2 regions of the Mycobacterium sp. IDUB_24 genome follow, and region 2 is predicted to be linked to the other one. Evidence: predicted binding sites of a transcription regulator. Region 2 holds the regulator's gene; the other holds the start of a gene.
The links. Region 2 encodes LexA, which represses DNA repair genes until DNA is damaged. Its sites were predicted from a motif close to CGAACANNTGTTCG; they were not measured.
Positions count from the first base shown of each region.

Region 1: ACZYZF_RS02365 (HNH endonuclease signature motif containing protein) is a predicted target of LexA. The motif match lies at 2,466-2,479, and genes of this name have one in related genera.

Region 1 is NZ_JBVAXO010000001.1:476,683-482,130, reverse strand. Features, by position in the region: gene ACZYZF_RS02380 (ABC transporter substrate-binding protein) at 1-1,227, opposite strand, end outside; gene ACZYZF_RS02375 (4Fe-4S dicluster domain-containing protein) at 1,238-1,465, opposite strand; gene ACZYZF_RS02370 (GntR family transcriptional regulator) at 1,462-2,217, opposite strand; gene ACZYZF_RS02365 (HNH endonuclease signature motif containing protein) at 2,484-4,037, shown strand; gene ACZYZF_RS02360 (molybdopterin-dependent oxidoreductase) at 4,101-5,448, opposite strand, start outside.
Region 2 is NZ_JBVAXO010000001.1:269,761-275,208, forward strand. Features, by position in the region: gene ACZYZF_RS01325 (LGFP repeat-containing protein) at 1-786, shown strand, start outside; gene lexA (transcriptional repressor LexA) at 837-1,556, opposite strand; gene ACZYZF_RS01335 (LysM peptidoglycan-binding domain-containing protein) at 1,799-2,326, shown strand; gene nrdR (transcriptional regulator NrdR) at 2,491-2,946, shown strand; gene ACZYZF_RS01345 (PhzF family phenazine biosynthesis protein) at 2,959-3,645, opposite strand; gene ACZYZF_RS01350 (alpha/beta fold hydrolase) at 3,713-4,735, opposite strand; gene ACZYZF_RS01355 (proteasome assembly chaperone family protein) at 4,772-5,448, opposite strand, start outside.

The DNA.
Region 1 (5,448 bases), 210 kb from region 2:
GCCCTCGCCTTGTGCCTGGCGGATCGCCTTGAGCAGGCAGACCGGGGTCGCGGCCGCCGTGGTGGCATCAGATCCGTCGAGCCAGAGTTCACCAGCGGTGGCAGGATTGTCGACCGTGCTGTGGCACACCGGATCGGTGCCGCTCAACGCCGACGGATTGGCGTTCGAGGCCAGCGCTTTCTCGTAATCCTGGCCCCGCGCGGCGAACGCCGCACGCAACGGCGCGTCTTGCACGAAACCGGGCACATCGAGATCGGCGAAGTTGTCGATCGACTTCAGGTAGGGCACATCACCTTTGAGCGCATCGACCAGCGATGGCTTGAGCGTGGCGTCGAACGAGGTGCCACCCGGCCCGTTGTACAGGTAGACGACCTCCTGTGGCAGCCCACTGCCCTCGGCCACGAGGCGGGCCGCCTCCAACGGCTTGGTGTTGAGAAAGTCGGTGGCATCCAGTTGGGCCTGCAGGAAGGCGTCGAGGACCTCCGGATGATCAGCCGCATACGCCCGGCGCACCACCACGCCGTGCAAGGTCGGATAGTTCAGCTCGGCCCCGTCGTAGAGCAGCTTGGCCTTGCCCTGCTGGACCAACAACCCCGGCCACGCGACGAACTGTGAAAGCGCCTGAACCTGGCCCGATTCCAGCGACGATGCGCCGACCTGCGGCTGCTGGTTGAGCACCTCTACCCCGGTCTTGGCATCGAGACCGGTCTTGCCGAGTGCTTGCACCAGCATGCCGTGGCCCGCCGAACCGACGCTGGCCGAGACCTTCTTTCCGGCCAGGTCGGTCAAGGACTTGGCCGGCGAATCAGGTGCCACCACAACCATGTTCAGCGCGCCTTTCGGGTTGTACCCGGTGACCGAGACGATCTCGGTCTTGGCGCGTTCGTTGGCCTGCGTCTTGGACCCGTTGATGAGCATCGGATAGTCGCCCATGGAACCGATGTCGATCTTCTCGGCGACCATCTGCGCGGTGATGGGTGCGCCGGTGTCGTAGTCCTGCCACGTCACGTTGTACTTGGTGCCGGTACGGGTGGTGATATCGGCCAGGCGGCGTTCCAGGTATCCCTGGGCGCGCAGCAAGGTTCCGGCGGTGACGGTGTTGATGGTCTTGGATTGGTAGCCGACGACCACATCGACTGTGTCGGAAGATTTCGTCGCCGAGTCCAGGGAGCAGCCGGCGGTCACGAGTGTGAGACCGGCGGTGAGGGCGATCAGGGCTGTTTTCACGTCGGGTCCTCTAGCGGATGAGATAGGGCATGTTGACGGTCACGGCGCCGGTGGGACAGCGGGCCGCGCAGGGCCCGCAGTACCAGCACTCGTCGACGTGCATGAAGGCCTTACCGTTCTCAGGATTGATTGCCAGTGAATCGAGCGGGCACACGTCGACACACAATGTGCAGCCCTCGATACACAGGGACTCGTCGATGGTCACCGGGACATCGGCGCGTTGATTGACCAGCGTCATGCGTCTCTCCTAATAAGGTTGCCGCGCATGGTGATTCGGTCACCACGCATCCTGATGTACTCCAGGTCGACGGGCGTTCCGTCATCCAGACTGGTCAGCCGTTCGGCCATCAGCAATGCCGATCCGGCCGGCACCTGCAATGTCGCTGCGGAATGCGGGTCGGCCGAAACCGCTTCCAGGGCAAGGCTCGCCCCACCCAGGCGCCGCCCGCTGACCCGCTCGATGAGCGCGAAGATGTCATTGCTCTCCAGCGGATGGCCGATCACCTCCTCACCGATGTCGGGAGCCAGGTAGGTCAGATCCAGCGACAGCGGCAGATCGGCGAGGTAGCGCAGGCGCTCGATGAACACCACTTGCGTTCCCGGCTCAAGCGCCAGCTTTCGAGCCACTGCCGGTGGGGCCGAGAGTCGCTGGACGGCACGGACTTCGTTGCGCACGTCGCCGTAGTCCTTGAAGGTCTCTTTCAGACCCACCAGCGCGTCGAGGCCGTGATCGTACTTGCGGGCCGCCACGTGCGTGCCCACCTTGGTGCCGCGGTCGATGAGACCCTCGGTCTTGAGCACCGCGAGGGCTTCACGGATGGTGTTGCGGGAGACGAAGAATTCGGCGGCCAGGTCCGCCTCGGCCGGTAGGGCACCGTCATAGGTGCCTTCGTAGATCTGATGGCGGAGCACGTCAGCCACCTGGCGGGCCTGATCGGCGCGCGCACGCCGGCTCGGCAGCGATAAGGGATGGGCTTCGGGCTGCGACACGCACTCAAGGTAAGGGGCGATCCAGGCGCCGCGCAGTGCCGCGAATTCACCGTCGGCGCAGGTTAACGGATTGCGCCGCCGACGGACGTGCCGTACCTGGCGAAACCGACGTGCCGACCGTTATTACGCCACCTCGCGCTCGAGGAGAATTTACAAATCGCGATGATCGAAATGTCGTTTGGGTCGGCTCAAAAACTTTGGCCACTTTGGTCTCACCAGTCCCAAACAGCGTTTTCTTGTCGGAGTATCGAACTAGTGTTCGAATCATGAACATCGGGTTGGTGCAGAGTCGGGACGCAGCGCAGACCGCGCTGGCCGGCCACCTGGCAGCAACCGCGACGCTGGCCGATGTTGATTTCACCGGTTTCGACACCGCGGAGTTGTTGGCGATCCAGTCCGGACGCGAACGGCAGGCCCGCTCCCAGGCCATGATCGATCACCGCATCCAGTCCGCACTGATGGCCCGGACCAGCCCAGCCGAGATCGGTGCCAAATCATGGACCGATGCCCTTGCCACCCGGATGCGGATCAGCCGCAAGGAAGCATCACGCAGAGTCGCCGCGGCAACAGACTTGGGGCCGCGCTACGGCCTCACCGGCGAGGTGCTCGAACCGTCGCTGCCCGCCTGCGCCCAGGCGCTCGGCTCGGGAACGATCAACACCGAACACATCACGATCATCGGCGGCACACTGGCGAAAGCCGAAAAGTACGTCAGCACAGCTGAACTCGCCCAGATCGAATCCGACCTGGTGAGCGCAGCGGCCCGAGACACTCCCGAAACACTGAAAGCCGCCGCCGACAAGCTGCTGTATCTGCTCAACCAGGACGGCGATAGCCCCGACGTCGCAGCACATCTGCGTGGGCTAAGTATCGGCAAACAGGACCCAGACGGACTGGTGCACGTGCAGGGCTGGCTGGATCCCGAGACCGCTTCGTATCTGACAACCGTCACCGGCGTGTGGGGCGCGCCCGGCCTCAACAACCCCAGTGACCAACAACCGGTCCATAACCCCACACCCAACCCACTAGATATTCCCGATGCCCCTGACGCCGAGGCTGCTGACGTTGAGGCTGCTGACGTTGAGGCCGAGCCCGAGGCGGCTGCTACCGAGATCCCGGACACCGGCATCGATTCGGCCGATCCACAGGCCCGCGCCACCGGCACATCCCCAGACCAGCAAGCTCAGCAAGAGCAGCAGACCGCCGCCGACCGCGACACCCGAACCCAGGCTCAACGCAACCACGACGCACTCAAGGCCGCGCTGCGCGAACTACTGATGTCCAAACGACTCGGCCAACATGGCGGGCTCCCGGTCACCGTGGTCGTCTCCACCACACTGGCCGAACTGGAAGCCGGAGCCGGCGTCGCCGTCACCGGGGCGGGCATCCGAATACCGATGACAGACCTCATCCGGCTGGCATCGCACAGCTTCCACTACCTCATCGTCTACGAACACCACACCGCCGAACCGCTCTACATGGCCCGCACAAAACGATTGGCCACCAAAGCCCAACGACTCCTGCTCTACAACCGTGACCGCGGCTGCACCCGCCCCGGATGCACCGCACCGGCCGACCACTGCCAAGTCCACCACGCCAAGACCGACTGGCAACACGGCGGCCACACCGACGCCCCCGACCTCGCACTGAGTTGCGGACCCGACAACCGCCTCGTCGGACTGGGCTGGACCACCAGCGTCGATCCCGACACAGGCCGGATCCACTGGCACCCGCCACCCCTGATGGATACCGGGCAGGACACCCTCAACCACCACTTCCATCCCGAGGAACTACTGGTTGCACCGGAACAAAGTTCTTGACGCAACGAACGCCCCCTCGACTCATCTCGACCACGCAGGCGTGCACCGCGATTGAGTTCCGCCCTAACCTTCGGTCAGCGTCCGGCTGACTGTCACCGGTATGCCGTTGAGTGCACCGTTTCCGGACGGTTCATCGATGAAGTCCGGCAGCGACAGGATGTTGGTGTTCACCCCCGGTGCCGCGTTGGCGACGCCGAGCCGGGTGCCGGTCTGACCGTGCCCCCAGCCGTGCGGCATCGACACCACTCCCAGCTTGATCGCGTCGGTCACCTCGACGGGCACCACGATTTTTCCGGCGGTCGACGCCACTTCCGCATTGTCGCCATCGGCAATCCCGCGAGACGCCGCATCCTGGCTGTGCATCAGCAGGGTGCACCGATCGCGGCCCTTCATCAACGAACCGACGTTGTGCAACCAGGAGTTGTTGGACCGCAGATGCCGGCGGCTGACCAGCACCAGATCCTCGGGAGCGCGGTCGAGTCGCTCGGACAGCCGGGGCAGGTCGTCGAGCAGGTACTGCGGCGCCACTCGGATCTTCTGATCGGAGGTCCCGAGTACCTCGGGCACTCGAGGCACCATCGGGCCGTAGTTGATCCCGTCCGGATGCGCCTTGAGCTTGTCCAGGGTCAGGCCGTCCGGGTTATCGCCGTATCGGTCGCCGAACGCGGCGGTGCGCAGCGTCAGGTCGAGCATCCGTTCGGGACCACCGCCGTCGTAGTGCTTGCGGATCTCGGCGCCGTCGAGCCCCTGGGTGAAGCACAGGTAGTCGAACCAGCCGTCGTCGAGCGCGGCGATGTCGACGTCCTCGGCCGGGGTGCCGGTGCACAACCCGGTCAGCCGGATCAGGATCTCCCATTCCTCCGGTGCGTCGGGATCCTCGCGATGGAACACCGGCGGCGAGTAGCGCGCGAAGCTGTTGATCGCCGCGCCCAAAAGCAGATCGGCGGAATGGGGCTGCTCGAGCGCCGAGGCACCGGGCAGGATGACATCGGCGTGCTTGGTGGTCTCGTTGAGCCACAGGTCCACCGAGATCATGGCGTCCAACTGCGGCAGCGCCTCGTCGAGTTTGTCGCCGCCCGGAGTCGACAGCACCGGGTTGCCGGCCACCGTGATGAGGGCCTTGAGCTGTCCCTCGCCGGGGGTGGTGATCTCTTCGAGCATGCACGACACCGGGACCTGACCCATCACCTCTTTGGCCCCGCGGACCCGCGTGCGGTAACGGCCGAAGTTCGGCGCCCCGTCCTCCAGCCCCGGGATCGGCTGGCTGGTGACCGTCCACGCGGTCGGGGTGGCGAACATCGCGCCGCCGGGGGTGTCGAAGTGACCGGTGACGATGTTGACCACGTCGACCAGCCAGCTGGCCAGGCTGCCGAACTCCTGGTTGCAGGTGCCGATCCGGCCGTAGACCACC
Region 2 (5,448 bases):
CGGTTCGCCGGGCCGGGCGCGGAACCGGCAGGGGCGGCGTCTCCGTACGACGGGCCAACCGATATCGCCATCCCGGTCAGTCAATGGGCCGCCCCGAACGGAGCGGCGGGTGTTTACGGGGCACCTGGCGAGGACGAGGAACCACCGGAGGATTCCTCGCAGCTGGCCGGCCCGGAACAGGGATTCGACGACTACGACGACGATGACGACTTCGAAAACGACTATGAAGAGTCCGATTTCGAGGACGACGACTTCGACGACGAGGACCTCGATACGCCCATCGACGCCGACTTCGAGGAAGTTGCCGAGGGCGACGACGACGACATCGAAGCGGAGCTCGAAGAGGAGGAACTGGCGGACACCGGGTCACTGAGCGGTCCGGCCGGCGGAGTGCACGGGGCGCAGGGATTCTCGGCGCTGAGCGGCCTGGCAGTGCCCAGCGATCAGGACAACGTCGACACCGCACCGACCCGCGTCATCACCGAGGCCGAGGCCTACAGCAATGAGGCTTACAGCGGTGAGGCCTACAGCAGTGAGACCCACGGCGGTGACGCTCACAGCGGGCGCCACGCCGCCATCGAACTCGACGAGATACCCAGTGCCACCGCCATTCATCTACCGCTGGAGGACCCGCACCGCGCACCGGAGGGGTATCCGATCAAAGCGGACACCCAGTCGGGCCGGTACTGGGCACCAGACAGCAGTGAGTATGACGACGCAGTGGCGGAGATTTGGTTCGCCAGTGAGGAATTCGCCCGCACGAACGGCTTCGTGCGCACGGACTGAGCGGCAGGACCCGGCAACCATCTGGTGCAGCCGGGTCCGCCTCCGGTCGGTCAGATCTTGCGGATCACGGTGACTACTTTGCCGAGCACCGCGGCGTCATTGCCCGGGATCGGGTCGTATGCCGGGTTGTGCGGCATCAGCCAGACCTGACCGCGGGTCCGCTTGAACGTCTTGACGGTGGCTTCGCCGTCGATCATGGCTGCCACGATGTCTCCGTTGTCGGCCACGCTCTGCTGGCGTACCACCACCCAGTCGCCGTCACAGATGGCGGCATCGACCATCGAGTCGCCCACGACCTTGAGCAGGAACAGCGACCCCTCGCCGACCAGTTCGCGGGGCAGCGGGAAGACGTCCTCGACAGCCTGCTCGGCCAGGATCGGGCCGCCTGCGGCGATACGCCCGAGCACCGGCACGAACGTCGGTTCGGGTAGCGCGTCGGAGCCGGCCACGTCGGTCGACACCAGCGCCGCGGCCGCCGGATCGTCGGCGCCGCGTACGTCGACCGCGCGCGGGCGGTTGGGATCCCGGCGCAGGTAACCCTTGCGTTCCAGGGTGCGCAACTGATGGGCGACCGACGAGGTCGAGGTCAAACCGACCGCATCGCCGATCTCGCGGATGCTCGGCGGGTAGCCGCGACTGTTCACCGACGCGCGGATCACGTCGAGAATGGTGCGTTGCCGGTCGGTGAGCCCCTCGGCCCGGCGTGGACCCGCGCCATCCGATCCGGCCGGGCTGTCGGTCTTGCCGTCCCTGCTGCGGTCGTCGCTCATGGGGCCGAATGTAGTCGTTGATCCGACATTAATCAAACATGTGTTCGACGCGTGTTGCGGCGTGTCTGCTGGTGGGGCGGGCTGGGGGGCGGTTGCCGGCCGTGCGTCGGGTTGGCGGGCCGAACTTGTCGGTGCCCTGTTCTATCGTTTGGCAACAGTTCGATCACATGTTCTATCCATCGAACACTTGAGCGAGTATGTTCGAACACAAGAGCGAAACCGTCCCACCGAAAGGCAGTCAGATGGCGATCATCGATATCCCCGCCGATAGTCGTTCCCGCGCTGTTCGGGCCGTGCCGCAGTCCCCATCGCAGCGCGTCCGGGCCAGAGGCGGTGCCGGCACCAGGGGCAGCGCCACCTTCGGTACCGGTACGGCACGGCCGGTGCGCCGGGTGCAGCGGCCGGCCCCCGACCGACCCGCCGCCGGGACGGTCCGCTACCGCGGAACCGGAGTGCTCATGTCGCGGGCATCGCATCGCAGCCGGCCCATCACGCCGCTCACTACGGTGTTGCTGGCCCTGGTCGCCGCGGGTATCACGGTGTGGCTCGGCCTGGTGGCCCAATTCGGTGGGGTGATGGGGGCCGAGACCCCGACCCCGACCGAGCTCGCGGTGGTCCAGGTGAAATCGGGGGAGACGCTGCAACAGGTGGCGCGTCGGGTCGCCCCGGACGCCCCGGTAGCCCGGGTCGTCGAGCAGATCCGTGACCTCAACCAACTCGAATCCGTGGCGGTCGACTCCGGGCAGACATTGCTCGCGCCGGTTGGCTGAGCAGTGCAATGTCCGCTGAATCGTCCTGGCCGACAGCCACACTGGCCGGTGTCGGAGTGAGCACCTACTCGCCACTGGACCCGGCGGTGAGTCTCCCGCGGGCATCGCGGGTACGCTCAAGGGCGCTCGAACTAGTTGTCCGGCGGCATGACGAAGGAGCGGTAATGCATTGTCCGTTCTGTCGTCACCCTGATTCGCGCGTGGTCGATTCCCGCGAGACCGACGAGGGCCAGGCCATCCGGCGCCGGCGATCATGCCCGGAGTGCGGGCGTCGGTTCACCACCGTGGAGACCGCGGTGCTGGCTGTGGTGAAGCGCAGCGGGGTTACCGAGCCCTTCAGCCGGGAGAAGGTCATCCGTGGTGTGCGCCGGTCCTGTCAGGGCAGACAGGTCGACGACGATGCACTCAACGTTTTGGCGCAGAAGGTCGAGGATGCGGTCCGCGGCCTCGGCACGCCGGAGATCCCCAGCAATGAGGTCGGCTTGGCGATCCTCGGACCGCTCCGTGAACTGGACGAGGTCGCCTACCTGAGATTCGCCTCGGTGTACCGGTCGTTCTCCTCAGCCGAGGACTTCGAGCGCGAGATCGAGGCGCTGCGCGCGCACCGCGCCGAGGCGTAATTCAGTCCAGGTTCAATCCAGTCGGGTAGGCCCGTCGTTGACCACACGGCCGGCCAGACGAACCCAGCCCTCCGGGCTCCAGCGTGTCTCGATCACCGACCCCTTGCCCTGGATGATCGTGAGGTCCTGGCTGAGATAGTCGGTCATCCGCACCGCGGCAGCGCCGGTCGCCTCGTCTTCGGGAATCCCCAGATGGGGGGCGAACGACCTGGCGCGCACCGTGCCGTTCGCCTTGTCGATCCAGGCCCACAGGTAGTTCTCATCGGCGTCGTCGAAATCGTTGGGGTCGGCGGCGAACAACTCCTCCACCGAACTCAGGTCATAGATGGCGAACTCCGGTGCCCACTCGGACCGCGCGTTGACGACGGCACGATCTCCGTCGTACTCGACCTGGAGTATCCCGGCGGGCACCCGCAGGGTACGGACCGGCGATCCCACCTCACGCAGCCACCACGACGCCCCCACCGTGGGGTGCCCTGCGAACGGCAATTCCGCGACCGGGGTGAAGATGTGGGCGTTGGCCGAGTTGCCGCCCGGCTGCGGCAGATCGATGAATACCGTTTCGCTGTAACCCAATTCGGTGGCGATCCGCTGGCGGTCGTCCGGGGCGACAGTGCTGTTGTCCACCACGCCCAGCGGATTGCCGTACTTGCCGTCTGAGTCGGTGAACACCCGTAACACGGTGACGTCGATGGCCATGACCCGATGCTACGTCGCATCATGCGCTCGTCGGGCGGGCTGTCTCCGACCCGGTGCGGTCAGCGGATCAGGTTGCGCTGCGCTCGTCCGCGTCCATCGCGTCGAGCACGGCGATCTGAGTGTCGAAGGTCCCGCTCATCGCCGAATCGGTCCGCCCGGTACGCAGCAGGGTGCGCAGGCGCTCCTGGTCGTAGACCGACGGCTCGGTGGTGTCGATGAAGCGTTCGACCACCTCGACGAAGCGGTCGGGATCGTCATGGAACGGGAAATGCCCGGACCCGGAGAAGATCTCCAACCGGGAACCGGGCATTGCGGCGTGCGCCATCTCGGCATGGCTGACGGGGATGACCGAATCGCTTTCACCCCAGATCAACTGGACCGGAACCGATTCGGTCAAGTAACAGCGGTCGAGCATCGTCACCACCTGGCCACGCCAGTCCACGACGGCGCGCAGGGTACGGGCGAACGCCGACGATGCTGTCGGCTCCGGCAGATCGGCCAGGATGCGCAGCATGTCCGGGATATCGCGGCCGAGGCCGGTTGAGCCCAACACCGTGCCCGCGGCCCGGCCGGCCAACTGCAACGCCGGCAGCACCAGGGGCAGGCGCAGCAGTGCCAGCGCCTCACTTCCCATCGGGAGTGAGGCGACCCGCAACGCCATATTGACGTCCTTGGTGACCCCGCCGGAGCCCACGAGGATGAGACGCTCCACCAGCTGTGGGAATTGGTAGGCAAACTGCATGGCGACGCCACCGCCCAGCGAATGACCGACCACTGTCACCCCGTCGATGTCGAGCACACTGAGCAGGTCGCGCATGCCGTTGGCGTAGGCCGCAACCGAATAGTCCGCACGCGGCTTGTCGGAGCTGCCGTGCCCCAGCAGATCCGGGGCGATCACGGTGAACCGTTGCGCCAGCGCCGATTGCACGGTGTGCCAGGTGGTGGAGTTGTCACCGATGCCGTGGATCAGCAGGATCGCCGGCCCTGACCCGGCGACCCGGAACGCCCGCCGGTATCCGTGGATCGTGCGGTATTCGAGCGTCGGGGTGAGCTCGCGAACAGTCCGCAGATGCGGTTTGCGCTCGGTCATGCTGGTCAACCTCGCCCTCGGCCCGGCGTCGGGCTGTTATGAGTGGTTGTCGCCGTTCGGGAAGCCGTCGCCGAAGCCGTCCCGTCCGTCTTTGTACTTGTCGTCTTTGAACTTGTCACCGGCCTGCTGGGCGAGGAACCGTTCGAACTCGGCTCCCAGCTCGTCACCACTGGGTAGTTCCTCGTCGCGTGCCAGCAGAGACCGATTTTCCTGTGCGGCAACGAATGCATCGTACTGGCGCTCCAGCCCGGTCACCACCTGAGCCACCTCAGCGCTGGCCTCCACCTGCTCGTTGATCTTGCTGTACACCTCGGCTCCGGCCTCGGACAGTTTCTCCAGCGGCAGTTGTAGCGAACCGGTCCGGGCCACTTCGGTCAGCAGCGCCTCGGCGGCCGGCGGGTAGGCCGTCTGGGCCAGGTAGTGCGGCACGTGCACGGTGTATCCCACCACCTCGTGTCCGTGCTGGGCCATGCGGAACTCCAGCAGGTTGGAAACGCTCGCCGGAACCTGGACTTCGCCGACCCACGGGGTGTGGTCGGCGATCAGCTCCTTGTTGTTGGCGTGCGCGGTGAGCATGACCGGGCGGGTGTGGGGCACCGCCATCGGAATGGTGCCCAGCCCGATCACCTGTCGCACTCCCAGCTGCTCGCCGAGCAGGCGAACCGCGGTGATGAACCGCTCCCACCGCAGGTCCGGCTCCAGGCCGGCCAGCA